Regions from separate parts of the Halomonas sp. PBN3 genome, predicted to be linked through region 3. Evidence: predicted binding sites of a transcription regulator. Region 3 holds the regulator's gene; each other region holds the start of a gene.

Region 1 (5,845 bases), on a different contig from region 3:
ATAGGTGAGGCCCACCAGCACGATGATCAGCCCGCCGATCAGGAAGGCGGTGATCGCCCCGAGGCTGCCGGCGGACTGGATCCAGCTGCCGGTGAGCACGATCCAGCCCCAGCCGATCATGGCGCCGAACGCCAGGGCGAGGACATCCTTGCGGGCCAGCACGCGCGTCAGCTGGCCTTGAGAGGTCGTGGCATCTTGGGTCATATGATCCTCGATCGTTGTCGTTTTATCCTAAAAACTTTGTTTTCACGCAACATCGACAAAATAGGAAAAGAGGCACCATACGGCAAGGTTGTTCGAAATTCTTAATGCTAGACATTGGTCGACGCCCCGCCGCCGGCCCAGCTACTACAAGGGTTGGCACCCCCTCGTGACGGGCCTCGGTCGACACGATCAGCGTGAAGGATATTGCACGCCTGGTGGCACTCTGCCTGCCACCAAAGCCGCATGCAATCGAGACTGGCAAAAACACCGAAGAGCCCCCATAGTGTGCTTGTCGCAACCGCCCAATGGAGCATCATGAGCACGGCACGACAGTCCCGATCCGCGGAACTTCTTGACCCCCCGCGAAGCAGCCCTGACCTCGACGTCAGGGACCTGGAACAACGTACACGCCTCATGCGCATCGTGACCCGGCTGATCGCCGTGTCAGACCTCGGCAGCCGCGAGATCGCTCGCCGCGCCGGGCTGCCGATGCAGAAGATCAGCGACCTCCTCGCGGGGAAGCTGGAGCACCTCTCCATCGATGAGCTACGCCTCGTGCATCGCACCATCGAGCAGCAGGGGGCCACCCACTAGGCCACCCGGCCACGCATCACGCAACGCGCCCCGAACAGCGAACGCCCTGCCCCGCCGGCAGGGCGTTTTTTGTCCTGCCGACTCGCCGAAAAAACCCAGATATTCATTGGCTTGCACATCATTACGCGAGCATTAAGCGCTTGCTAACAATCTCTTGACCGACATCAAGGCCATATACCTTGGTCGCAGGTAGCCTTCCGGTATCAGATTTACCTCTTGAATGCGCGGACGATTCCGCCCCACCCAGGCCACCGGAGGCGCCATGGACCCCATTCGCCGCACCCTTCTCGGCCAGCTGGCCCGCCTCAGTGCGGGTGCCGCCTTGATACCGCTCTCCAGCGTTGCCAGCGCCGGCATCAACCAGCAGCCCCCCCGTCGAGAAGGCGATCCCAGCAAGCGCTACGGCATGCTCATCGACCTGCGCCAGTGCATCGGTTGCCAGGCCTGCACCGTGTCGTGCCATATCGAGAACGCCGCCCCGCTGGGCAGCTTCCGCACCACCGTCTCCCAGTACGAGGTAGAGCACCAGGACACCGGTGAGGTCGCCACCTTCATGCTGCCGCGCCTGTGCAACCACTGCGAGAACCCGCCCTGCGTGCCGGTCTGCCCGGTGGAGGCCACCTTCCAGCGCCAGGACGGCATCGTGGTGGTCGACAGCGACCGCTGCGTGGGCTGCGCCTACTGCGTCAACGCCTGCCCCTACGACGCCCGCTTCATCAACGAGCGCACCCAGACCGCCGACAAGTGCACCTTCTGCGCCCACCGGCTGGAAGCCGGCCTGCTGCCGGCCTGTGTGGAGAGTTGCGTGGGCGGCGCGCGGATCATCGGCGACATGCGTGATCCGGAGAGCCAGATCAGCCGCATGATCGCCGAGCACCGCGACGAGCTGATGGTGCTGCAGCCGGAGAAGAACACCCTGCCCCAGGTCTTCTACCTCGGCATGGACGAGCGCTTCGTGACTCGCCCCGACGCCGAGCCGGTCGCCCTGGAAGTCCTCGATCCCCACGGCCAGGAGATGGGCTATGAATTCCGCCATTGAGCTGCTCGCCCCGCGCTACGACATCGCCTGGTACCCCTGGGCGGTGCAGTACTTCTTCATGATCGCACTCTCCTACGCCACCCTGTGGCTGGCTGCCCCGGCGCTGGTGTTCGGCAGGAAAGCCTGGCTACCCACCGCACGCCTGGCGCTGCTCGCCTGCCTGACCACCACCCTGGTGGCACCGGTGGCCCTGCTCGCCGACCTGCACCAGCCACTGCGCTTCTGGCACTTCTACGCCTACGCCAACAGCCACTCCTGGATGTCCGTCGGCAGCCTGGTGCTGCCCCTCTACGTGGTGGGCGTGATCGTGCTGGCCTGGCTCGCCTGGCGTCCGGCGCTGCAGGCCCATCGCCAGGCCCCCGGCATCGCCGGTTTCGTGGCCCGCTGGCTGTCGCTGGGCGACGCCCCTACCCCGCGCGCCCTGGTGGTGCTGGTGGGCCTCGGTACCCTGGCCCTCTCCACCGGCATCATGCTCTACACCGGCGCCGAGGTGGCCATCGTCAAGGCCCGCCCGCTGTGGCACACGGTGTGGCTGCCGCCGATGTTCGTGGCCACCGGCTTCATCGCCGCCACCGGCCTGATCCTGGTGCTCAACCGCGTGGCCGGTGAGCGCAGCACCACAGTCAGTCGGCAGATGCTCAAGGTGATGCTGGGGGCCTGCCTGGTGGCCGGACTCGTCGCCGGCAGCTGGTTCCTCGACGGCATCAATGCCAACGTCGGCTCCGTGGCCGCGGCAATGGAATCCGTGCGCGACAGCGCCGAGTGGCGCAGCACCGCCCTGTGGGGTGGCCTCACCGGCCTGGTCCTGTTCGGCGCCGTGCTCTACCTGCTCACTCGCCCCGCTTCACGCCGCCCGGCACTCTACGCCTGGGCCTGGGTGCTCGGCCTGGTGGCCTTGCACGTCGGCTGGATGTTCCGCTGGGTGGTGCTGATGGACGTGCAGACCGTGGCCCGCCACAGCGCCGGCTTCCACCACTACGGCATCCCCGCCGGCTCGTCCGGCATCCTCGGCATCGTCGGTACCTTCGGCCTGTGGCTCGCCGCCATCCTGCTGATCGACCTCTTCGTGCCGTGGCGCCAGGCCGCCCAGGGCGGCAGCGCCGCCGACGCCTCCCCCGAACATCCTGACGTCGAAGGAGCCCTCCGTCATGGCTAAGTCACCCGACACCTCACGTCGCCGCTTCCTCAAGGGCGCCGCCGCCGCCGGCGGTGCCGCCACCTTCGCCGCCGGCTACTCCGACCCGCTGGTCAAGATGGCCAAGGGCGTCACCGGCAGCGCCGGCGAGAAGCCCGAGCACCGCATCCACGGCAACTCCCTGGCACCGGAGTACACCGTCGACCCCGAGAGCGGCGAGCTGACCCTCAACCCCGACCAGCGCGTGGCCTTTACTGTCTGCTACGGCTGCACCACCAAGTGCGGCGTGCGGGTGCGCGTCGATAATGCCACCGACCAGGTGCTGCGCGTCTCCGGCAACCCCTACAACCCGCTCTCCTCCGACGAGCACCTGCCCATGCGCACCCCGGTGGTCGAGGCCCTGCGCGGGCTGAGCGCCTATGGCGACCAGGGCCAGCAGAACCGCTCCACCGCCTGCGCCCGCGGCAACGCCATGATGGCGCAGATCGACAGCCCCTTCCGCGTCACCCACTGCCTCAAGCGGGTCGGCGGGCGCGGCAGCCGCGAATGGGAGAAGGTGCCCTTCGAGCAGGTCATCGAGGAGATCTGCGAGGGCGGCGACCTGTTCGGCGAGGGCCATGTGGATGGCCTGCGCGCCATCCACGACGTCGATACCCCCATCGACCCGGAGAACCCCGAGTACGGCCCGAAGGCCAACCAGCTGATGGTGATGGAGGCCACCGATTACGGCCGCTCCGCGCTGCTCAAGCGCTTCGCCTTCAACGCCTTCGGCACCCGCAACTACGGCCACCACGGCTCCTACTGCGGCCTGGCCTATCGCATGGGCTCGGGGGCGGTGATGAATGACCTGGCCAAGAATGCCCACACCAAGCCGGACATCCAGAACGCCCGCTTCATCCTCTACGTGGGCACCGCCCCCAGCCAGGCCGGCAACCCCTTCAAGCGCCAGGGGCGGTTGATCGCCCAGGCGCGCGCCGAAGGCACCCTGGAGTATGTGGTGGTGGACCCGGGCCTCAACGCCTCGGCTTCCCACGCCGCCGACCACAACCGCTGGGTGCCGATCCGTCCGGGCACCGACAGCGCCCTGGCCATGGCCATGATCCAGTGGCTGCTCGACCACGAGGGCTACGCCAAGGCGTTCCTGGAGCTTCCCGGCCAGCCCGCCGCCGAGGCCGCCGGCGAGGCGACCCACACCAATGCCAGCCACCTGGTGATCACGGACGATGCGCACCCGCGCCGCGGCCGCTTCCTGCGCACCAGCGACCTGGGCCTGGCCGAGGCGGACAGCGACGCCGACGTGCCCATGGTGGTGGCTGACGGCGAACTGGCGAAGAGCACCGATGTCATGGCCGCCGAGCTGTTCGTTGACCGTGACGTCGAACTCGTCGGCTCCTCAGAAGGGCCTGGCGAGACCGTACGGGTCAAGAGCAGCCTGACCCTGCTGCGCGAGTCCGCCAACGAATACACCCTGGCCGAGTATGCCGAGCACTGTGGCATCCCCGAGGCCACCATCGTCGACCTGGCCACCCGCTTCGCCAGCCACGGCCGCCGCGCGGTGACCAACTCCCATGGCGGGATGATGTCCGGCAACGGCTTCTACGCCGCCTTCGGCATGCAGATGCTCAACGTGCTGGCCGGCAACCACAACCGCAAGGGCGGCAGCGCCGCTGGCGGCGGCCAGTTCAACGGCGTCGGCACCGGCCCCCGCTACGACCTGGCCAACTTCCCTGGCAAGCGCGGCCCCAAGGGGGTCTTCCTCTCCCGCTCGCGCTTCCCCTACGAGAAGTCCTCCGAGTACCAGCGCAAGGTGTCCGCCGGCGAGAACCCCTACCCGGCCCGCGCCCCCTGGCGTTCGCTGGCGCCGCCCACCCTCACCGAGCATCTGCCCTCGGCGCTGGACGGCTACCCCTACCCGATCAAGGCCGTGATCGGCTGCATGGCCAACCCCATCTACGGCCAGGCGGGCCTGGAGGGGCTGATCGCCGACAAGCTCAAGGACCCGAAGCGCCTGGGGCTCTTCGTCGCCGTCGACGGCTTCCTCAACGAGACCAACCGCTACGCCGACTACATCGTGCCGGACTCGGTGATGTATGAGGTGTGGGGCTTCACCGGCTCCTGGAAGGGCACCCTGGGCAAGATGACTACCGCCTGCTGGCCGGTGGTGGAGCCACGCCAGCAGAAGACCGAAGAAGGCGAGCCGGTCTCCATGGAGAGCTTCTTCATCGCCACCGCCAAGCGCCTCGGGCTGCCGGGCTTCGGCGACGAGGCGATCCCCGACGCCGACGGCAACCTGCACCCGCTCAACCGTGCCGAGGACTTCTTCCTGCGCGCCGCCGCCAACGTGGCCATGCAGGGCGAGCCGCTGCCCGCGGCCGACGAGAGCGACATCGCCCACGCGGGCCTGGCCCCGCTGCTGCCCAGGCTGGAGCGCACCCTCAAGCCCGAGGAGCGCGGCCCGGTGGCCTACCTCTACGCCCGCGGCGGTCGCTTCGAGGACTTCAAGGACCACTTCAAGGGCGAGAACCTCACCAGCGCCTGGAAACGCACCCTGTGCGTCTACAACGAGCAGGTGGGCACCAGCATCAACACCCAGACCGGCGAGCCCAACCGTGGCGTGCCGCGCCATGCCCTGCCGCCGCTGGCCGACGGTCGAGCCATGCGTGAGGTGTTCACCGAGGAGGACTGGCCGCTGCTGGCGTTCTCGTTCAAGTCCAACCTGATGAACTCCTACGCCATCGGTCTCGAGCGGCTGCGCATGATCAAGCCCTACAACCCGGTGATGATGCACCGCCAGGACGCCGAGCGCTTTGGCATCCAGCACGGCGATACCATCCGCATCGAGAGCCCCGGCGGCAGCGTGGTCGCCCTGGCAC
Region 2 (5,845 bases), on a different contig from region 3:
CCACGACGACGCCGGCATCATCTGGCCCGACCCCATCGCGCCCTTCCAGGTCGCGCTGGTGCCGATGAACGCCCACAAGTCGCAGCGCGTGCGCGAGGAGTCGGAGAAGCTCTACGCCGCGCTCACCGAGGCCGGCTTCGAGGTGCTACTCGACGACCGCGACCTGCGCCCCGGCGTCAAGTTCGCCGACCATGAGCTGATGGGCCTGCCCCACCGCCTGGTGGTCGGCGACCGCGGGCTGGACAAGGGGGAACTGGAGTACAAGGGACGCCGTGACAGCGATGCCACCATGGTACCGGCCGGGGAGATCCTCGACTTCCTGCGCCAGACGATTCAACTCGGCTAGTTTCACCTTGGCCAGGACACGCCGCTCGCTTGCCGTCCTGCTGGCAAGCGGGTTCCTGGCGACGAATGTCGTGGCCGATGAGCGCAATTTCCTGGCCGCCCTGGCGGCCGAGGGTCGGCCGCTGCTGGTGCAGCCGCTGCCTGCCACCCCGCGGACCCTGCGCAGCACCCTGGACGAGGCCCTCGCCTCGCCCCGGGCCCCCGCCGACATCTGGGCCGCCCGCCAGTGGTTCAACGCCATGGAACCCGCCCTGGCGCGCCACGTGAAGGACCCCGGGATGCGCCAGGCGCTGCTGCGTCGGGTCTATCACGAGGCCACCCTGGCCGGTCTGCCTCCCGAGCTGGTGCTGGCGCTGATTCAGGTGGAGAGCGCCTTCCAGGCCGAGGCCGTCTCCTCGGCCGGGGCCGTGGGGCTGATGCAGATCATGCCGTTCTGGATCCGCGAACTGGGCCTGCCCGCCGACGACCTCAAGGACCCGTGGCGCAACCTGCGCTACGGCTGCACCATCCTGGCCCACTACCTGGCGGTGGAGGATGGCGACGTCACGCGTGCCCTGGCCCGCTACAACGGCAGCCTGGGCAAGACCTGGTACCCGGAGCGGGTGATGCGCGCCTGGCAACGCCACTGGCGCCCCGCCGAACCCCGAGCCACGGTGCAGCGCTGAGCCGATCACTCGCCACCGCTCCCGGCACTACTCGACAGCGGTCACCAGGCCGGCCTGCGCAAGCTGCGCCAGCCATCGGCACACGTCCTGGGTCACCGGCGCGACCGGTGCCGTGAAGTGCGCCGCCAGCAGCTCGCCCAGCTCTGCCCCGCAAAGCGGCTCCTCGCGCAGCAGTCGCCACACGGCCTGGCCGGTGGCGTTGAGGCGATGGATCCCTCCGCCTGGGTCGATCAGGAAGAGCTCATCCCCCAGGGGATAAACACGCCCGCCGGGGCTCGCCGCCCAGCGCCGCCGCGGTTCCACCGGGGGCGGCGTCTCGGCAAGGGCGGTACGCTCGCGGGCTGGGCCTGCGCCGCCCGGGGCGGGAGTATCACGGCGCAGGGCGTCGGCCAGGCAACGCACCGCCGCCAGCGGCTCGGCGTAGCGCAGCAGCAGGCAGGGCAGCCGCCGCATCAGCGGCAGCAGCCGGGCCATCAATGCCTCCGGCGCGGTGTGGTGGGCGAAGTGCTGGGTGAGCAGCTGCTGTAGCCCCTCCCCGGGCCGCAGCGCCAGCACCTCCGGCGCCGCCATGGCATCATCGCGCTCCAGCAACACCAGGGCCCCAAGCGGCGCAGACTCGCCGTGGGCGGCCAACCCCTCGCCCCTGGGCAGCACGAAGCGGTAGCGCGCATCGGCCGGACCGGCATGGGCCTCGGCGTAGTCGGAAAGCTCCGGGGCCAGGGTCTCGGGCAGCGGCAGGCGCAGCCGGGGGGCGATGCCGAGCGCGACCCCCTCCCCGTCGACGGTCAGCCCCAGCACGTCGTCGCCGAACAGCCGGAACCCCGCCGCGGCGAAGGCCACCGCCAGGGTGCTCTTGCCGGCACGATGACTCTCGGGAAACAGCACCAGGCGACCGTCCACCTCCACGCTGGCGGCATGTAGGCCGAGCAGGTCCGGCGCACGCGCCAGGCGGTCACCGCCCAGGTCGGCGACCAGGCTGCAGACCGCGGACGCCGGCGTGGGCAACACCAGACCACGGGGAAGCTGGGGGGAGCGCTGCAGGTAGCCCGTCGGGGTTCGCCGCAGGCGGATGGCCGGGGCGAGTCCCCGGGCCGGCGCGATCGATACCGGCCACCCCGGCAATGCCTGGGTCAGGGCCGCCACTACCTCGGGCGCCTGCTGCACGCGCAGGCAGCGCCCGAGGCCCGGCAGGGAGAGGTCGACGGCGTGCACCATCACCAGCGGCGTTCGGGGCGTCCGAAGACGATATCCTCGACGATGGTCACCGGATCCTCGACGATGGTCACCGGATCCTCGCGATAGTCGCGCAGCCGGCGCCGGTCATACTCGTAGTCACGACGCGAGTAATAGCGATCGTCGCGGCGGGCATGGTAACGGTCGTCGCGCCGGTAGTGGTCGTCGCGATGGCGACGCCGGTAACGCGCCCGTTCGTGGCGACGGTAGGCGCCATCGTGGCGGCTCGGCCGCGAACGACTGGGGCGCGACCAGCTGGGCCGCGAGCGGCTGGGGCGCGAGCGGCTGGGGCGGGAACGCCGGTGGCCGTCCCAGGCCTGGGCCTGGCCGACGCTGAACAGGGTCGGCGCCATATAGGCGCCGGCGAGGCCCACCCCGAGGGTGGCCAGCAGCCGACGCCGGCGACGGCGATGGGTCTCGGCGGCAGCGTCACGATCAAGCTCGGTGGACATGGAATACCTCCTGGGGCGTCACGGCGGCGGATGATGTCGAACACTGTTCATCCTAGCCATCGCGCGTCCGTCGCGCCGCCGTCCCAGAGGCGTTGTCGATTTGTTCCACCGGGCGTTGCGGATCCGCGACAACCGATCGCGCTCGCGCGGGGAAACCGGCTCAGGAAAAGAAGCCGGCTCACAAAAAAGGGCCGACCCGTGAAGGTCGGCCCACTGGGGGGAGTGACTCCCCCCTCCCCTGACGACTGGTGGAACGGCTGGCTCAGTGCTTCTTCTTGCGGTGGTCCCGCACGATGAAGGCGACCCAGCCCCCCATGAATGCAACCATCATCGCGACGGTGACCAGACCAAAGATTACGGCGTCGTCCAGATACATGTCGATGTCCTCCCCGTCTCGATGTGTTGAGTGCACTGTAGACCGGGAAGGCGCGGCGAAACCTGACCTGCATCAAGTATCGGCCGGCGTGCCGTCAGGGGAAGGAGGAGAATTGATTCAGGTCAGTTTTCAGGGCAGCTTCTTGTCCTCGACCTCGGCGGGGTCGGTATCCGGGGGGAGCGGATGGCCCTTGGCCAGCTCGGCGCGGGTGGCATCGCGTACCGCGAGCACCTCGAGGGCATAGCGCAGCGTGCGCCCGGCCAGCGGGTGGTTGGTGTCGATCAGCACACCGTCGTCGCGCACCTCGAGCACGGTGACGATCTGCGGGCCATCGTCACCGGGGGTCTGGAAGCGCATGCCGGGGGCGAGGTCCGGCACCGGGAAGGCATCGCGCCCCACCTCGCGGACCAGCGCCTCGTTGCGCACGCCATAGGCGTCCGCCGGCATCAGGGTCACGGAGAGCTCGGCGCCCTCGGCCTGGCCCTCCAGGGCGCGCTCCAGGCCGTCGACGATGTTGTGGTGGCCATGCAGGTACTCGAGGGGCCGCTGGCGGGCACGCGAGTCGTCGAGCACCTCGCCGTCGGCGTCGCCGAGGACCTCCTTCAGCACGTAGTGAAGGGTGACGACACGCTGGGGGGCGATGGTCATGCGGGTCTCCTGAGTGATAGGGGAAAGGGCGCCGGCAAGGGGATGAGAAAGGGCCGCCTCAGCCGCGGCGCAGGTTGGCGACGGGCATCTCCAGGCGCTGCTGGCGATGCAGCAGGTTGAGCAGCACGATGGCACGCTCCTCGCCCTTGTGGGCCTCGAACACCGCCTGGAGCTCCTGGAAGGGGCCCTCGGTGATCTGCACCGTCTCGCCGGCGCGGAAGTAGAGGTTGGCCTCCTGCTCACGCTCGCTACCGTGCTCGCGCAGAGTCTCGATCAGCCGGTCATCCACGGCGATGGGCATCTCGCCGAAGGCGACCAGCTTGAGCACGCCGCGGGTGGAGCGGATGGGGCGCCAGTTGCTCACCAGCCGGTCGAGGCGGATGAACAGGTAGTAGGGGAACAGCGGTTCGGTCACCCAGGTCAGCTTGCCGCGGCGCTTCTTCTGCACCTCGAGCACCGGATGGAACACCTCGAAGCCCTGGTTGACCAGGTTCTCGGCGGCACGGAAGGATTCGCCGCCCTTGCACTGGATGGCATACCAGCGCGGTACGGCCGCGTCACCCGACTCGGGCGCCTGGGTCGTCTGGCTCTCGTTCATGACTCACCTGTGAGGCTGGACGCTGGTATCACTGCCGGGGCTCTGCAACAATCATCACCGCCCACGGGGCGCGCCGCGGGGTGCCCGGCATTTCGAGGCGAGGATTCTACCACCGTTGCAAGGAGAGCCCCATGCCGACGCCTACCGTGCAGAGGAGCTGGCGCGACGCCCTGGCGATCTACCTGCGCGCGCCGGTCATCACCATGCTGTTCCTGGGCTTCTCGGCGGGCCTGCCCTTCCTGCTGGTCTTCTCCACCCTCTCGGCCTGGCTGCGCAGCAGCGGCGTCGAGGTCGCGGCGATCGGCTTCTTCGCCTGGATCGGCATGCTCTACTCGATCAAGTTCTTCTGGGCACCGGTGGTGGATCGCCTGGCGCTGCCCCTGCTGACCCGCGTCCTGGGCCAGCGCCGCGGCTGGATGCTGGCGGCCCAAGCGATGATCGCCGCCGGCCTGGTGGGGCTGGCCGGCATCGACCCGGCAGGCCAGCTGCCGCTGGTCGCCCTCTTCGCCCTGCTGGTGGCCTTCGGCAGCGCCACCCAGGACATCGCCATCGACGCCTTCCGCATCGAGTCGGCGCCGGAGGACCTCCAGGCGGCCATGGCCTCCACCTACATCATCGGCTACCGCGGCGGGCTGTTGGCCGCCGGCGCCGGCGCCCTCTACGTGGCCTCGTGGCTCTCCTGGGAGGCCGCCTACCTGAGCATGGCGGCCCTCGTCGGCATCGGCGTGGTGACGGTGCTGCTGCGCCCGGAGCCGGCGCGCCTGTCGCTCACCACCCAGCTGATCCACGAGCCCCGCGTACGCGCCTTCCTGCGCGCCAGCCGTGGCCGGGCGAAGGCGTGGCGACGCCTCGGCGCCTGGGCGATCGGCGCCATCGTCTGCCCCTTCACCGACTTCTTCACCCGCCATCGCCGCAAGGCGCTCTGGCTGCTGCTCTTCGTGGCGGTGTTCCGCATCAGCGACCTGGCCATGGCCTCCATGGCCAACCCGCTCTACATCGACCTCGGCTTCTCGCTCGCCACCATCGCCAACGTCACCAACATCTTCGGCATCGCCATGAGCATCGGCGGCGGCGTCCTGGGCGGCCTGCTGGTGGCCCGCTACGGCATCGGTCCCATCCTGGTGCTGGGGGCCACGGCGGCGGCATTGACCAACCTGCTGTTCGCCGCCCTGGCGCTGGCCGGCCAGAGCCTGCCGCTGCTGGTAATGGCCATCGTCGGCGACAACCTGGCCAACGGCCTGGCCAGTGCGGTGTTCATCGCCTTCCTCTCGAGCCTCACCTCGCGCGCCTACACCGCGACCCAGTACGCGCTCTTCTCGTCGCTGATGACCCTGCCAGGCAAGTTTTTGAGCGGCTTCGGGGGGCTGGTGGTGGAGGCCGACGGCTACGCCACCTTCTTCCTGATCTCCACCGCCCTGGGCATTCCCGCGGTGCTGCTGGCGCTGTGGATCCGCCGCGACCGGGAGCTGGTGCCCGCGCCGGTGCCGGCGAAGCAGGCGGAGGGCGGCAGGACGGGATGACGCCCTAG
Region 3 (5,845 bases):
CATGTCGTGTTCTCCACTTGTTGTTGAGCTAGGGAACTTGCGCAGTCGGTGGTTGGAGGATCACCAGAGCAATCGCACGGCCCCGGACCGGAAGGCGCAGTGGTGGCGTGCGATTGCCCTGCATGATTCAGGTGGATAGTGGTCAATGAGTGGCGAAAATGAATCCCAGACTTTCGTATCATGAGAGGAAAGCGATTCAATGCCTCTCCAACGATCTCTTTTATTTCAGTCGGTTGAGAGAGAGTGAGGTGGAAAATAGCCGGAGGGCGCAAGGCGGCATAGAACGATGGTATATCTCGCCATGATTGGACCTTTGTCTAGGGGGATGACGCAGGATAGGACCAAGGTCTAGGCGGCCGGCGGGGGAGACGATCGTCTAGCTTACCGGGTGGGTGTGGCGGTTGTTATGCTCCTTTCACGCACCGATGTGTCGTCGGCTCGAGCCACTGCCGATCACGCCTGCGGACACCAATAACAACGTCGCCGCCGTGTGTGGGTCCCGCTCCCGGGACTCGGGACGCGGCGCGGATCCGTGAGGTCATGCCATGGTCGATCTCGATCTCTCCCAGCCGCCCTTCACGCTGCTCGACGACGCCGGTCGCGAGCGCGTGCGTCAGGGGGTCGACCTGGCCTACTTCGACCGCGACGAGATCATCCTCGAGGCGGGCCATCCCGGCGAGTACGTCTTCCTGATCCACAAGGGCGAGGTGGCCGAGATCGACACCACCCAGCCCGCGGCCCGGGAGCGGATCGGCCACTACACCCAGGGCGACCTGTTCGGGGCCATCAGCATCCTCAACGGCAAGAGTCGCTATCGCTTCCGCGCCGAGCAGGAGAGCCTCTGCTACCTGCTGCCCAGCGCCCTCTTCCTGGCGCTGTGCGACGACTACCCGCCCTTCGCCGAATTCTTCCGCCAGACCCTGGCCCACAAGACGCGGCTGCTCACCGAGCAGCGTGCCGAGGGCGGGGTGACCATGGCCGGCTTCATGCTGGCGACGGTGGACGAGTGCATGCGCGAGCCGCTGGTGGTGCCGGCCACCACCACCATCGCCGAGGCGGTGGCGACCATCAACGAGCGCCACGCCGACTCGCTGCTGGTGGCCCGGGACGATGGCCACGGCATGGTCACCAAGACCGACCTGCTCAACGCCCTGGTGGTGGACGAGCGTGGCCGTGACTGCCCGCTGGAGGGGTTGGGGCGTGCCGAGCTGATCACCGTGGCCCCGGGCCAGTACCTGTTCGAGGCGCTGGTGATCATGACCCGCCACAAGGTGGAGCGGGTGGTGGTGATGCAGGGCGAGGCGCCGGCGGGGGTGGTGGAGCTGACCGACGTGCTCAGCTACTTCTCCAGCCGCAGCTACGTGGTGAGCCTGCAGGTGGAGCAGGCGGAGAGCCTGGAGGCGCTGGCCGCCGCCAGCCGCCGCACCCCCGAGCTGGTGCGGGCGCTGATGGCCCAGGGGGTCAAGCTGCGCTTCGCCATGGGGCTTCTGGCGGCGCTCAACGGGCGCATCATCAACAAGGCCTGGGGCTTCCTGGTGGACGAGCGCTACCACGGCGACAGCTGCCTGATGGTGATGGGCAGCGAGGGGCGCGGCGAGCAGATCCTCAAGACCGACCAGGACAACGGCCTGATCCTCGCCGACGACCTCGACTGGCCCGACTGCGCCGAGCAGATGCAGCGCCTCACCGAGACCCTGATCGAGCTGGGCTATCCGCCCTGTCCCGGCAACATCATGGTCTCCAACCCCGAGTGGGTGGGCACGGTGAGCCAGTGGCAGCGGCGCATCGCCCGCTGGATCGAGGCCCGCGACGGCGACAGCCTGATGAAGCTCGCCATCATGCTCGACTCCCATGCGGTGGCGGGCAACCCGGCGCTGCTCGACCGGGTGCGCGACGACCTCTTCGCCCAGTGCGCCGGCAACGAGCTGCTGCTCTCCTACTTCGCCCGCACCGCCCTGCGCTTCTCGACCCCGCTGACCCTGTTCGGCTCCCTGAAGAAGCCCCAGCACGGCATCGACATCAAGAAGGGCGGCATCTTCCCCATCGTCCACGGGGTGAGGGTGATGGCGCTGGAGCGCGGCATCCGCCCCACCTCGACCCTGGAACGCCTCGACGCCCTGGCCGAGGACGGCCGGCTGGAGCCGCGCTTCGCCGAGGACCTGGCCGAGGCGCTGTCGCTGTTCACCGAGCTGCGCCTGCGCCAGCAGCTGGCGCGCCGCGAGGGCGACGCCGAGGACACCCGCCCCGACCGCGTGGTGGTCCAGGAACTCTCCTCCCTGGAGCGCGACCTGCTGCGCGAGGCGCTGCATATCGTCAAGGACTTCAAGCAGCGCCTCTCCCACCGCTTCCACCTGGAGTATTCATGACCCGACGGAACGACAACGACACAAGGAGACCGTCATGCTCAAGGCCTTGAGGCGCGCCGCGGACCGGCGCCGCCACGCCGATGGCGAATATGCCTGGCTGTTCCATCCCTACACCGGCGACGAGATGGTGGTGATCGACACCGAGACCACCGGCCTGGATACCCGCAGCGCCGAGCTGGTGTCGATCGCCGCGGTGCGCGTGCGGGGCGACCGCATCCTGACCAGCGACTCCCTCGACCTGCGCCTGGCGCGCCCCGCCTCGCTGACCAGCGATTCCATCCGCATCCACGGCCTGCGCGGCGTGGACCTGGCCAACGGCGAGAGCGTCGAGGCGGCCCTGGCCCGGCTGCTCGACTTCGTCGGCAACCGGCCACTGGTGGGCTGGCACCTTGACTTCGACCTGGCGATCCTCAACCGCGAGCTCAGGCCGCGCTTCGGCTTCGAGCTGCCCAACGCCACCGTGGACGTGGCCCAGCTGTGGCGCCGCCGGCTGCGTCGTCGTCACCCGGAGATCGACGGCCAGCCGCGCTTCGAGCGGGTGGCGGAGCGCCTCGGCGTGCCGGTGATGGGGCGCCACACCGCCCTGGGCGACGCGGTGACCACCGCGCTGATGTTCCTGCGCCTGGAGCGCGGCCTCGAGCCGAGCGACCAGCTGGCCTGAGCGTCGGCGTCGCCTGAGGGCGCCGCCGATGGTAGGATGGCGCCCTCTCCACTTTCGCCCGCACTGGCAGCGCCAAGACCCATGCAAGACGCCGTGACCTTCGATCCCCGCGAGCATCAGGGGGCTCCCGCGACGCCCGCCTCCGCCACCCCCGACCAGAAGCCCGCCGCCGAGGCCCCGGACGCCCGGGAGAAACGCGAGTTCAACAAGCTGCAGAAGCGCCTGCGGCGCCAGGTGGGCAACGCCATCATCGACTACGGCATGATCCACGATGGTGACCGAGTGATGGTGTGCCTCTCCGGCGGCAAGGACAGCTACACCCTGCTGGAGATCCTGCGCAGCCTGCAGCGCAACGCCCCGGTGGACTTCTCGCTGGTGGCGGTCAACCTCGACCAGAAGCAGCCGGGCTTCCCCGAGCACGTGCTGCCCGAGTACCTGGACGGCATCGGCGTCGAGTACCACATCCTCGAGCGCGACACCTACTCGGTGGTCAAGGAGAAGACCCCCGAGGGCAAGACCACCTGCGCACTCTGCTCGCGGCTGCGGCGCGGCTCCCTCTACGGCTTCGCCGAGGAGATCGGCGCCAACAAGATCGCCCTGGGGCACCATCGCGAGGACATCCTCGAGACGCTGTTCCTCAACCTCTTCTTCGCCGGCAGCCTCAAGGCGATGCCTCCCAAGCTGCTCTCCGACGACGGCCGCAACATGGTGATCCGGCCGCTCGCCTACTGCCGCGAGGCGGACATCGCCGAGTTCGCCCGGCGCATGGCCTTCCCGATCATCCCCTGCAACCTGTGCGGCTCCCAGCCCAACCTGCAGCGCCAGGTGGTCAAGGAGATGCTCGCCGAGTGGGAGGCGAAGCACCCCGGGCGCCTGGAGAGCATGTTCAATGCGGTGACCAACGTCGCCCCCTCCCAGCTGGCCGACCGCGAGCTCTTCGATTTCGCCGGTCTGGAGGCGAAGCAGGCGAATATGCAGGCCAGGCGGATCGATATCTTGAACGAGTAGGTCAGCGACAAGCAGTGACCTTCAAGGAACCCCCTGACTAAGCGCTATCGCCGATGGCTGACTCGCTCAAGGCTGTTCCGGCGACTGGCCTTCGAGGGGGCGCTGTGAACCCGTCCATGGGCGCTACCTCGGCCATCCCTGGTCCTCGGACCCCCTCTACGACCAGTCCCCGGCGCCTCTCGCTACGAGTCATTGCGATACACCTGTTGGCTGGCTCCTCATGCCGCCTTGCAGCTTCAGTGCGCACCCTCTTCCTCGGCCAGGCGGGTGAGCGCCGTCAGGTCGAGGATGTTGACCTCGCGGCCGGAGACCGCCACCAGCCCCTGGCTCTGGAAGCGGCCCAGGATGCGGCTCACCGTCTCCACCGCCAGCCCCAGGTAGTTGCCGATGTCGGCCCGGGACATGGAGAGGCGGAAGCTGTAGGGGGAGTAGCCGCGGCGGCGGAAGCGCTCGGAGAGGCTGGTGAAGAAGCTGGCCAGGCGCTGGTCGGCGGTCTTGCGCGACAGCAGGCGCATCATGCGACGGTCGTCACGCAGCTCCTTGCTCATGCTGCGGTAGAGCTGGCCGCGCAGCTCCGGCAGGGACTCGGAGAGGTGATCCAGGCGATCGAAGGGGATCTCGCAGACGGTGGTGGTCTCCAGCGCCACCACGGTACCGGGGTAGTGCTCCTCGTCGATGCCGTCGAGGCCCACCAGCTCGCTGGGCAGGTAGAAGTTGGTCAGCTGGTCCTCGCCGCTGCCTTCGGTGGTGACCTGCTTGAGGCTCCCCGAGCGCACCGCGAAGACGCTGGTGAAGGGGCTGCCCTGGCGGAACAGCGCCTCGCCCTTCTTGAGTGGCGCCCGGCGGCGGATGATGGCGTCGAACTGGTCCATGTCCTCCACCTCCAGTGCCAGCGGCAGGCAGAGCGAGCTCAGGCTGCAGGTCTGACAGCGCGTCTCCTGCAGCACCGAACGCCGTCGGCCGGTGAGGGTGTCCGCCATGGCCCTTTCCTTCTTGATCGTGGTCATGGGGCCATTATGGAGCAAAGCGCGGGCAGGGCAAACCACCCCGAAAGGGGTAGGGGCTCGCCAGGCGCTGTCTCCGGCGCCGTTCGCCGGAGGTGTTTCGGCGTCAGGCCTTCGGCAGGACGCCCAGGCCCTCCAGCACCCGCGGCAGCCGCCAGCGCCCCGCCTCGGTCAGGCGCAGGGTCTCGCCGAGGCGCTCCATCAGCCCCTCGGCGAGCAGCGCCGGCAGGCCCTCGCCGATCGTCTCCTCCCGTGGCAGGCCCTGGCCGCCGAGCAGCCCCTCGAGGATCGCCCGGCGTCGGTGGCCGGCGTCGTCGAGGCGGCAGCCGGCGGCGGTGGGCAGCCGACCGGCGTCGAGGGCGGCCTCGTAGTCGCCGAGGGCCTCGGCGTTGCGCACCCAGAGATCGCCCAGCCGCGTGGTCGCCCCCACCCCCAGGCCCAGCAGGTCGCCGGCGGGGCCCGCGGAGAAGCCCAGCGGGCCGTGGCCGAGCGTGGCATCGGCCAGCGCCCGGGCCAGGCGGTCGTCGGGGCGGGCGTGCAGGCCGAGGCCGACATGCACATAGCCGGCCGCGGCCAGGCGCTGGCGGGCCTCGGCCACCAGCCGGCCCCGGCTGGCGGCATCGGGCAACCAGTCGCGGTGGATGGCGCGCTGGTCGGGGTGGCGCTCGGGGTGGTGGTCGTAGCGGGTGAGGCGGATCCGCGCCGGCGCCATGGCGATCAGCTGCTCGAGGGTATCGGCGAGGCCCGCCGGGGTCTGGAAGGGCAGGCCGAGCATCACCGAGAGCGTCAGCTCGCGGAAGCCCAGG
Region 4 (5,845 bases), on a different contig from region 3:
GGCGCCGGAGAGCGCCGCCCCCAGCCACCATCCCCTGTCCTGCATCTCGATCTCCTCATGTCTGCGGGAATCGGTCGCTACCGTACCCCGGGCCGGCCTTAGCGGCTACAATACGCGCCCCCGGTTGATCCACGCCAAGAAAGAGCTGCCCGCGCCATGACCGACTCGCGACACGACGACAAGCCCACCGGCCCCGAGGGCCCGGACGCCCCGCTCCACCGCCGCGGCATCAAGAGCTACGTGCTGCGCGCCGGGCGCATGACCCAGGCCCAGACCCGTGGGCTCGAGGAGGTGTGGCCGCGCCTGGGGCTGAGCCTGGCCGACGGTCGCCAGGACCTCGTCGCCCTGTTCGGCCGCGAGGCCTCGCGGGTGGTGGAGATCGGCTTCGGCATGGGCGCCTCGCTGGTGGAGCAGGCCGAGACCCACCCCGACACCGACTTCATCGGCATCGAGGTGCATGCCCCGGGCGTCGGCAAGCTGCTCGACGAGGCCGACAAGCGCGGCCTCACCAACCTACGCGTCTACCGCGAGGACGCCCTGCGGGTGCTCGAGGAGTGCCTGCCCGAGGCGAGCCTCGACGGCGTGCAGCTCTTCTTCCCCGACCCCTGGCCCAAGAAGAAGCACCACAAGCGGCGCATCGTGCAGCCCGCCTTCGTCGAGCTGGTGCGCACGCGGCTCAAGGTCGGCGGCACCTTCCACCTGGCCACCGACTGGGAGGCCTACGCCGAGTGGATGGCCGAGGTGATGGACGCCGCCCCCGGGTACGCCAACACCGCCGGTCCCGAGACCGCCCCCTATGTGCCGCGCCCGGCGTTCCGTCCGCTGACCAAGTTTGAGGCCCGCGGCGAGAGGCTCGGCCACGGCGTCTGGGACCTGATCTACCGCCGCCTCGACTGAGATCGCGACCGCTTCACGGCCTCTCCGCTGTCAAATGAAAAAGGGTCATGTTTACCGCCGGCTTGCACCAGATATGGGGCTTGCCGGCGGGAAATGGTCTATATATGGTAGGCGAGCCGCGGGTGAACATAGGGCCAGGCACCGACATGATGCATGTCAGTGCAGCCCCGGGAGCACCGCCCTAGGATGAACGGTTCGGCGGCCCTGGCCGCATGGTTACCCTCAGGAGAGCTGTCATGTCCCTGCCGTTGTTGCCCGTACCGTTATCGTCCCTGCCGCGTCCTGCCGCGCCCGCCCGCCTGATTCGCGCCCTCGATCCGCGCGTGCCGGTCGGCCTCAAGCGCCGCCTGGTGGAACCGCTGCTCAACCGCACCTTCGCCGACCCCCTGGCCGAGGGCGAGTTCGACGCCCTGGAGGGGCGCCGCATCACCCTGGCCATCGAGGATCTCGGCATGGCGCTGACCCTCACCCTGGAGGGGGAGCGCCTGGCGGTGTGCAGCGAGCCCGGCGAGGCCACCATTCGCGGCGGCTGGCGGGAGTTCCTCTGCCTGGCCACCCGCCGCGAGGATCCCGACGCGCTGTTCTTCCAGCGCCGGCTGCTGATCGAGGGCGACACCGAACTGGGGCTGATGGTCAAGAACCTGCTCGACGGTCGCGAGGAGGGGCTGGTCCAGGGCCCCTTCGGCGAACTGCTGGTCCGCCTGGAGCGGCTAGCCAACCGAACGAGCTGACTTTTTTCGATTAACGCATTTCTTCCGGAGCCATCCGAATGAGCACTTCCACCAAGGCAGTGAAGTCATCCAACGAGGTGCCCCTGCAGGGGCCGTCCCGCGACATCTGGGACGCCAAGTACCGCCTCAAGGACCGTCACGGCAAGCCCGTGGACCAGGACGTGGCCGCCACCTGGGACCGCGTGGCCCGGGCGCTGGCCGCGGTGGAAGGCAAGCAGGCCGACGCATGGCTGCCGAAGTTCCGCTGGGCGCTGGAGAACGGCGCCATCCCCGCCGGGCGCATCATGTCCAACGCCGGCGCCGAGGCCTACAAGCCGGCGGTGAGCCTGATCAACTGCACGGTGTCGCGCACCATCCGCGACTCCATGCACGATATCCTCGATTCCGTGGTGGACGCCGGCATGACCCTCAAGGCGGGCTGCGGCATCGGCTACGACTTCTCCACCCTGCGCCACAAGGGCGCCTTCGTGTTTGGCGCCGGGGCCGGCACCAACGGCCCGCTGGCGTTCATGGATATCTACGACAAGATGTGCTTCACGGTGGCCTCCGCCGGCGGCCGCCGCGGCGCCCAGATGGGCACCTTCGACGTCGGCCACCCCGACGTGCGCCAGTTCATCGAGGCCAAGCGCGAGGCGGGCCGCCTGCGCCAGTTCAACCTCAGCCTGCTGATCACCGACGAGTTCATGGAGGCGGTCAAGAACGACACCGACTGGCCGCTGGCCTTCCCGCTGCACCCCGGGGAGAAGGATGACGTCGAGCAGAGCGAGCTGATCTACCGCGACTGGCCGGTGGTGGAGGAGGGCTACACCGTCGATGCCGAGGGCCGCGTGGCCTGCCGCATCGTCGAGGTGATCAAGGCCCGCGAGCTGTGGGACACGATCATGCGCTCCACCTACGACTACGCCGAGCCGGGCTTCATCCTGATCGACCAGGTCAATCGGATGAACAACAACTGGTTCTGCGAGGACATCCGCGCCACCAACCCCTGCGGCGAGCAGCCGCTGCCCCCCGAGGGCGCCTGCCTGCTGGGCTCGGTGAACCTGACCCGCTTCGTCATCGACCCCTTCGGCAAGAAGCCGCGCTTCGACTGGGAGCGCTACCGCCAGGTGGTGGCGATCTTCACCCGCATGCTCGACAACGTGGTGGAGATCAGCGGCCTGCCCCTGGAGGGCCAGCGCCGCGAGATCGAGGCCAAGCGCCGCCACGGCATGGGCTTCTTGGGCCTGGGCTCCACCCTGACCATGCTCAAGATCCCCTACGGTTCGCCGGAGTCGCTGGCCTTCACCGAGGAGGTCAGCCGCAACCTGGCCATCGAGGGCTGGAAGCAGGCGCTGGAGCTCTCCCGCGAGAAGGGCATGGCCCCGGCGCTGGCCGAGGACTACGAGATCACCCCGAAGATGCTGCGCGAGCGCCCGGAGCTCAAGAAGGACGGCTACGAGATCGGCGACAAGGTGCCGGGCCGTATCCTGCATGCGCGCTACAGCCGCTACATGCAGAAGGTCGCCGAGGTGGAGCCGGAGCTGGTTGCACAGCTCGCCGAGCATGGCGCGCGCTTCACCCACCACAGCTCCATCGCACCGACCGGGACCATCTCGCTGTCGCTGGGCAACAACGCCTCCAACGGCATCGAGCCCTCCTTCTCGCACCGCTACTTCCGTAACGTGATCCAGTCGGGCAAGAAGACCAAGGAGCAGGTCGAGGTGGTCTCCTTCGAGTTGGCGGCCTATCGCCACTTCATCGCCGCCGATGCCGTGGAGAGCGACCTGCCGGACTACTTCATCACCGCCGACGCGGTGAGCCCCAAGCAGCACGTGGCGGTGCAGGCCGCCGCCCAGGCCTGGGTCGACTCGGCGATCTCCAAGACGGTGAACGTGCCCACCGAGTTCCCCTTCGAGGAGTTCAAGGACCTCTACCTGGACGCCTACGCCAGCAAGCTAAAGGGCTGCACCACCTTCCGCTTCAACCCGGAGGCCTTCCAGGGCGTGCTGGTGCGCGAGGACGACCTCAAGAACACCACCTACGTGTTCGAGCTGGAGAACGGCGAGAGCGTGGAGCTCAAGGGTGACGAGAAGGTCATCTACGACGGCGAGGAGCACAACGCGGCGAACCTCTATGATGCGCTGAAGGAAGGCACTTATGGCAAGTGGTAAGCCACGACCTACTGCGCTCGCCGAGGCGGCGTTGCAGTCTTTCTCGGAATGCTCATTTACGGCTCGTAAACTCCGCTTCCTCGAAATCCTGCGCCTTGCCTCGCCTTCGCTCGTGACGGTCGTCTATGGCCGTCACTCGAGCGTCACCGCACAACTTTCCGGAGGAGCCTCCTGATGGCCGTCGAGATCAATTCCAAGATCGTTTCCTACAGCGTCAAGAAGGCGGTGGAAGAGCCGCCGCTGCCCGAGGAGAACCCGCTCACGGTGCGCATCCCGTCGCGCCCTGAGGGCACCCTGGAGGCCGTGTCGGAGAAGATCTCCTACGTCGGCGCCGAGGGGCGCAAGAAGGTCTACCTGCTGGTCTCCTTCATGCCCGTGGAGGGCGTGCTCAACGGCAAGCGCGTGGTGATCGAGCGTCCGGTGGAGTTCTTCTTCCCCTCCGGCCAGCTCTCCAGCGAGCACCAGTGGATCACCGCCACCATGCGCAGCCTGTCGCTGGCAGCCCGCGGCGGCTACGTCACCCAGGCGGTGGCCGACCTGCGCAAGGTGGCCTGGGACAAGGGCCTGGTGCGCTGCGGCATGAACCGCTGGGGCAAGCCGGTGTTCCATGACTCCGAGGTGGCGGCCATCGCCTGGTCGATCCAGCAGATCCTCTATCGCCGCGGCTTCCTCGACCAGGACGGCAACCAGGTGCCGGTGGAGGAGCTGGTGGCGCGCTACGCCCAGCGCCAGGCCAGCGGCCACCTGTGGACGCCGCCCACCCCCGAGGAGATCGAGCAGGCCGAACGCAAGGCCGAGGAGGCCGCCCATGCCAAGGGTGACGGCCCCACCGTGGTGGGCCACTGCCCCGAGTGCAACGGCGAGCTGATCATGATGGACGGCTGCCCCACCTGCTACTCCGGCTGCGGCTGGTCAAAGTGCGGTTAAGCGTCGGGCGCTAACACGCCAGGGCCGCCAACGCATCGCCCCGGGTCACGAGAGTGGCCCGGGGCGATGGCGTTCGGGGGCTCAGCCGCGCAGCTCGATGGTCGCGAAGTGGGGGCGCAGCCGGCGCACCAGGGTCTCCAGCGCCTCCCGGGGTGGGGCGTCCTCGACGGCGTCGCGGTAGGCCGGGTCCAGGCAGCGCTCCAGGCGGGCGAGCTGGATGGCATAGCGGCGCACCCCGCAGTCGGCCAGGGCGGCCAGCAGCCCCTCGATGGCGTCCCACTCCCCCGGGGCGGCGCGCCGCGCCGGCCCCATGCTGCTCGCCGTCTCGCAGTAGCCGCAGGCCAGCGGACAGCCCTGCAGGTAGACCACCGCCGCGCGCCGGCCCGGGAAGGCGTGGTCATTCCGGGCTTCGAAGCTGGCGATGGGCAGGCGGATCGTCGCCGGCGCGGGCACCAGGGGGATCGCCATGGCGTTCACCCCAGGCCGGCGGCCCGGCTGTGGTCCATGCCGGGGCGGCCGTGCCAGTAGCCGTCGCAGATCTCGGCGTCGACCAGGCTGAGTGGGTCGGCGGCGGGCAGCTCGCCGCGGCGGGCGGCATCGAAGGCCGCGACCACCTCCCCCATGCCCTCGGGACGCGGGCTGAGTCGCGCCACGCCGACACCCATCCCGGCCATGGCCGGCAGCTCGTGGCGTAGGTCCTGGCAGGCGCCGGAGAGGGTCTGGATGCCGTTCAGGGTGAAGACCTGCTGGTCCTCCTGGGAGCGCAGGGCCAGCCCCTCCGGGTGCTTCTGGCAGACGAACTGGCAGCGATCCTTGGGCTTCTGGTAGCGCCGTGCGGTGAAGCAGCGCGATGACCAGGCCAGCGGCAGGTGCCCGTAGGCGAACACCTCGCAGGGGGCGTCGAGCCCCTGCTCGCGGCAGTCCTCAAGCAGCCGGGCCAGGTCGTCCTTCGACATCTCCACCGGCGCCTGCCAGCGCCGCATGCCGGCCCGGGTCAGCACCGCGAGCGTGGCCGGGTTGTAGAGGTTGAGCGCGGCACCGGCCACGAAGGGGCGCCCCGCCGCCGATAGGCGCTGCAGGGCGCTCTGGTCGTTGGCCTCCACCAGGAACTCGCCGTTGTCGCACAGCTTGCGCAGGTCG

What was found. Region 3 encodes FNR, which switches genes on or off when oxygen is low (the NO sensors DNR and NnrR bind a similar motif). Its sites were predicted from a motif close to TTGATNTANATCAA; they were not measured.
Region 1: a site for FNR is predicted at 953-966, ahead of dsrO (sulfate reduction electron transfer complex DsrMKJOP subunit DsrO). Genes of this name have one in related genera too.
Region 2: a site for FNR is predicted at 3,134-3,147, ahead of ccoM (cytochrome c oxidase subunit CcoM). Genes of this name have one in related genera too.
Region 4: a site for FNR is predicted at 1,044-1,057, ahead of ubiT (ubiquinone anaerobic biosynthesis accessory factor UbiT). Genes of this name have one in related genera too.

Annotation. Positions count from the first base shown of each region.
Region 1 is NZ_AXCA01000100.1:4,947-10,791, forward strand. It holds gene Q673_RS23665 (APC family permease) at 1-204, opposite strand, end outside; gene Q673_RS37080 (XRE family transcriptional regulator) at 520-798, shown strand; gene dsrO (sulfate reduction electron transfer complex DsrMKJOP subunit DsrO) at 1,061-1,837, shown strand; gene nrfD (NrfD/PsrC family molybdoenzyme membrane anchor subunit) at 1,821-2,993, shown strand; gene Q673_RS23680 (molybdopterin-dependent oxidoreductase) at 2,986-5,845, shown strand, end outside.
Region 2 is NZ_AXCA01000020.1:15,403-21,247, forward strand. It holds gene Q673_RS20930 (proline--tRNA ligase) at 1-346, shown strand, start outside; gene Q673_RS20935 (transglycosylase SLT domain-containing protein) at 417-1,010, shown strand; gene Q673_RS20940 (PqqD family peptide modification chaperone) at 1,038-2,225, opposite strand; gene Q673_RS36395 (hypothetical protein) at 2,225-2,695, opposite strand; gene ccoM (cytochrome c oxidase subunit CcoM) at 2,958-3,071, opposite strand; gene Q673_RS20945 (FKBP-type peptidyl-prolyl cis-trans isomerase) at 3,201-3,719, opposite strand; gene rfaH (transcription/translation regulatory transformer protein RfaH) at 3,778-4,317, opposite strand; gene Q673_RS20955 (AmpG family muropeptide MFS transporter) at 4,449-5,837, shown strand.
Region 3 is NZ_AXCA01000013.1:30,250-36,094, reverse strand. It holds gene Q673_RS20695 (DUF4212 domain-containing protein) at 1-3, opposite strand, end outside; gene Q673_RS20690 (DUF294 nucleotidyltransferase-like domain-containing protein) at 546-2,366, shown strand; gene Q673_RS20685 (3'-5' exonuclease) at 2,401-3,027, shown strand; gene ttcA (tRNA 2-thiocytidine(32) synthetase TtcA) at 3,109-4,035, shown strand; gene fnr (fumarate/nitrate reduction transcriptional regulator Fnr) at 4,272-5,015, opposite strand; gene Q673_RS0117905 (radical SAM protein) at 5,146-5,845, opposite strand, start outside.
Region 4 is NZ_AXCA01000002.1:32,653-38,497, forward strand. It holds gene Q673_RS19480 (DUF423 domain-containing protein) at 1-45, opposite strand, end outside; gene trmB (tRNA (guanosine(46)-N7)-methyltransferase TrmB) at 157-897, shown strand; gene ubiT (ubiquinone anaerobic biosynthesis accessory factor UbiT) at 1,134-1,628, shown strand; gene Q673_RS19495 (adenosylcobalamin-dependent ribonucleoside-diphosphate reductase) at 1,667-3,778, shown strand; gene Q673_RS19500 (hypothetical protein) at 3,953-4,705, shown strand; gene Q673_RS19505 (hypothetical protein) at 4,787-5,173, opposite strand; gene Q673_RS19510 (U32 family peptidase) at 5,179-5,845, opposite strand, start outside.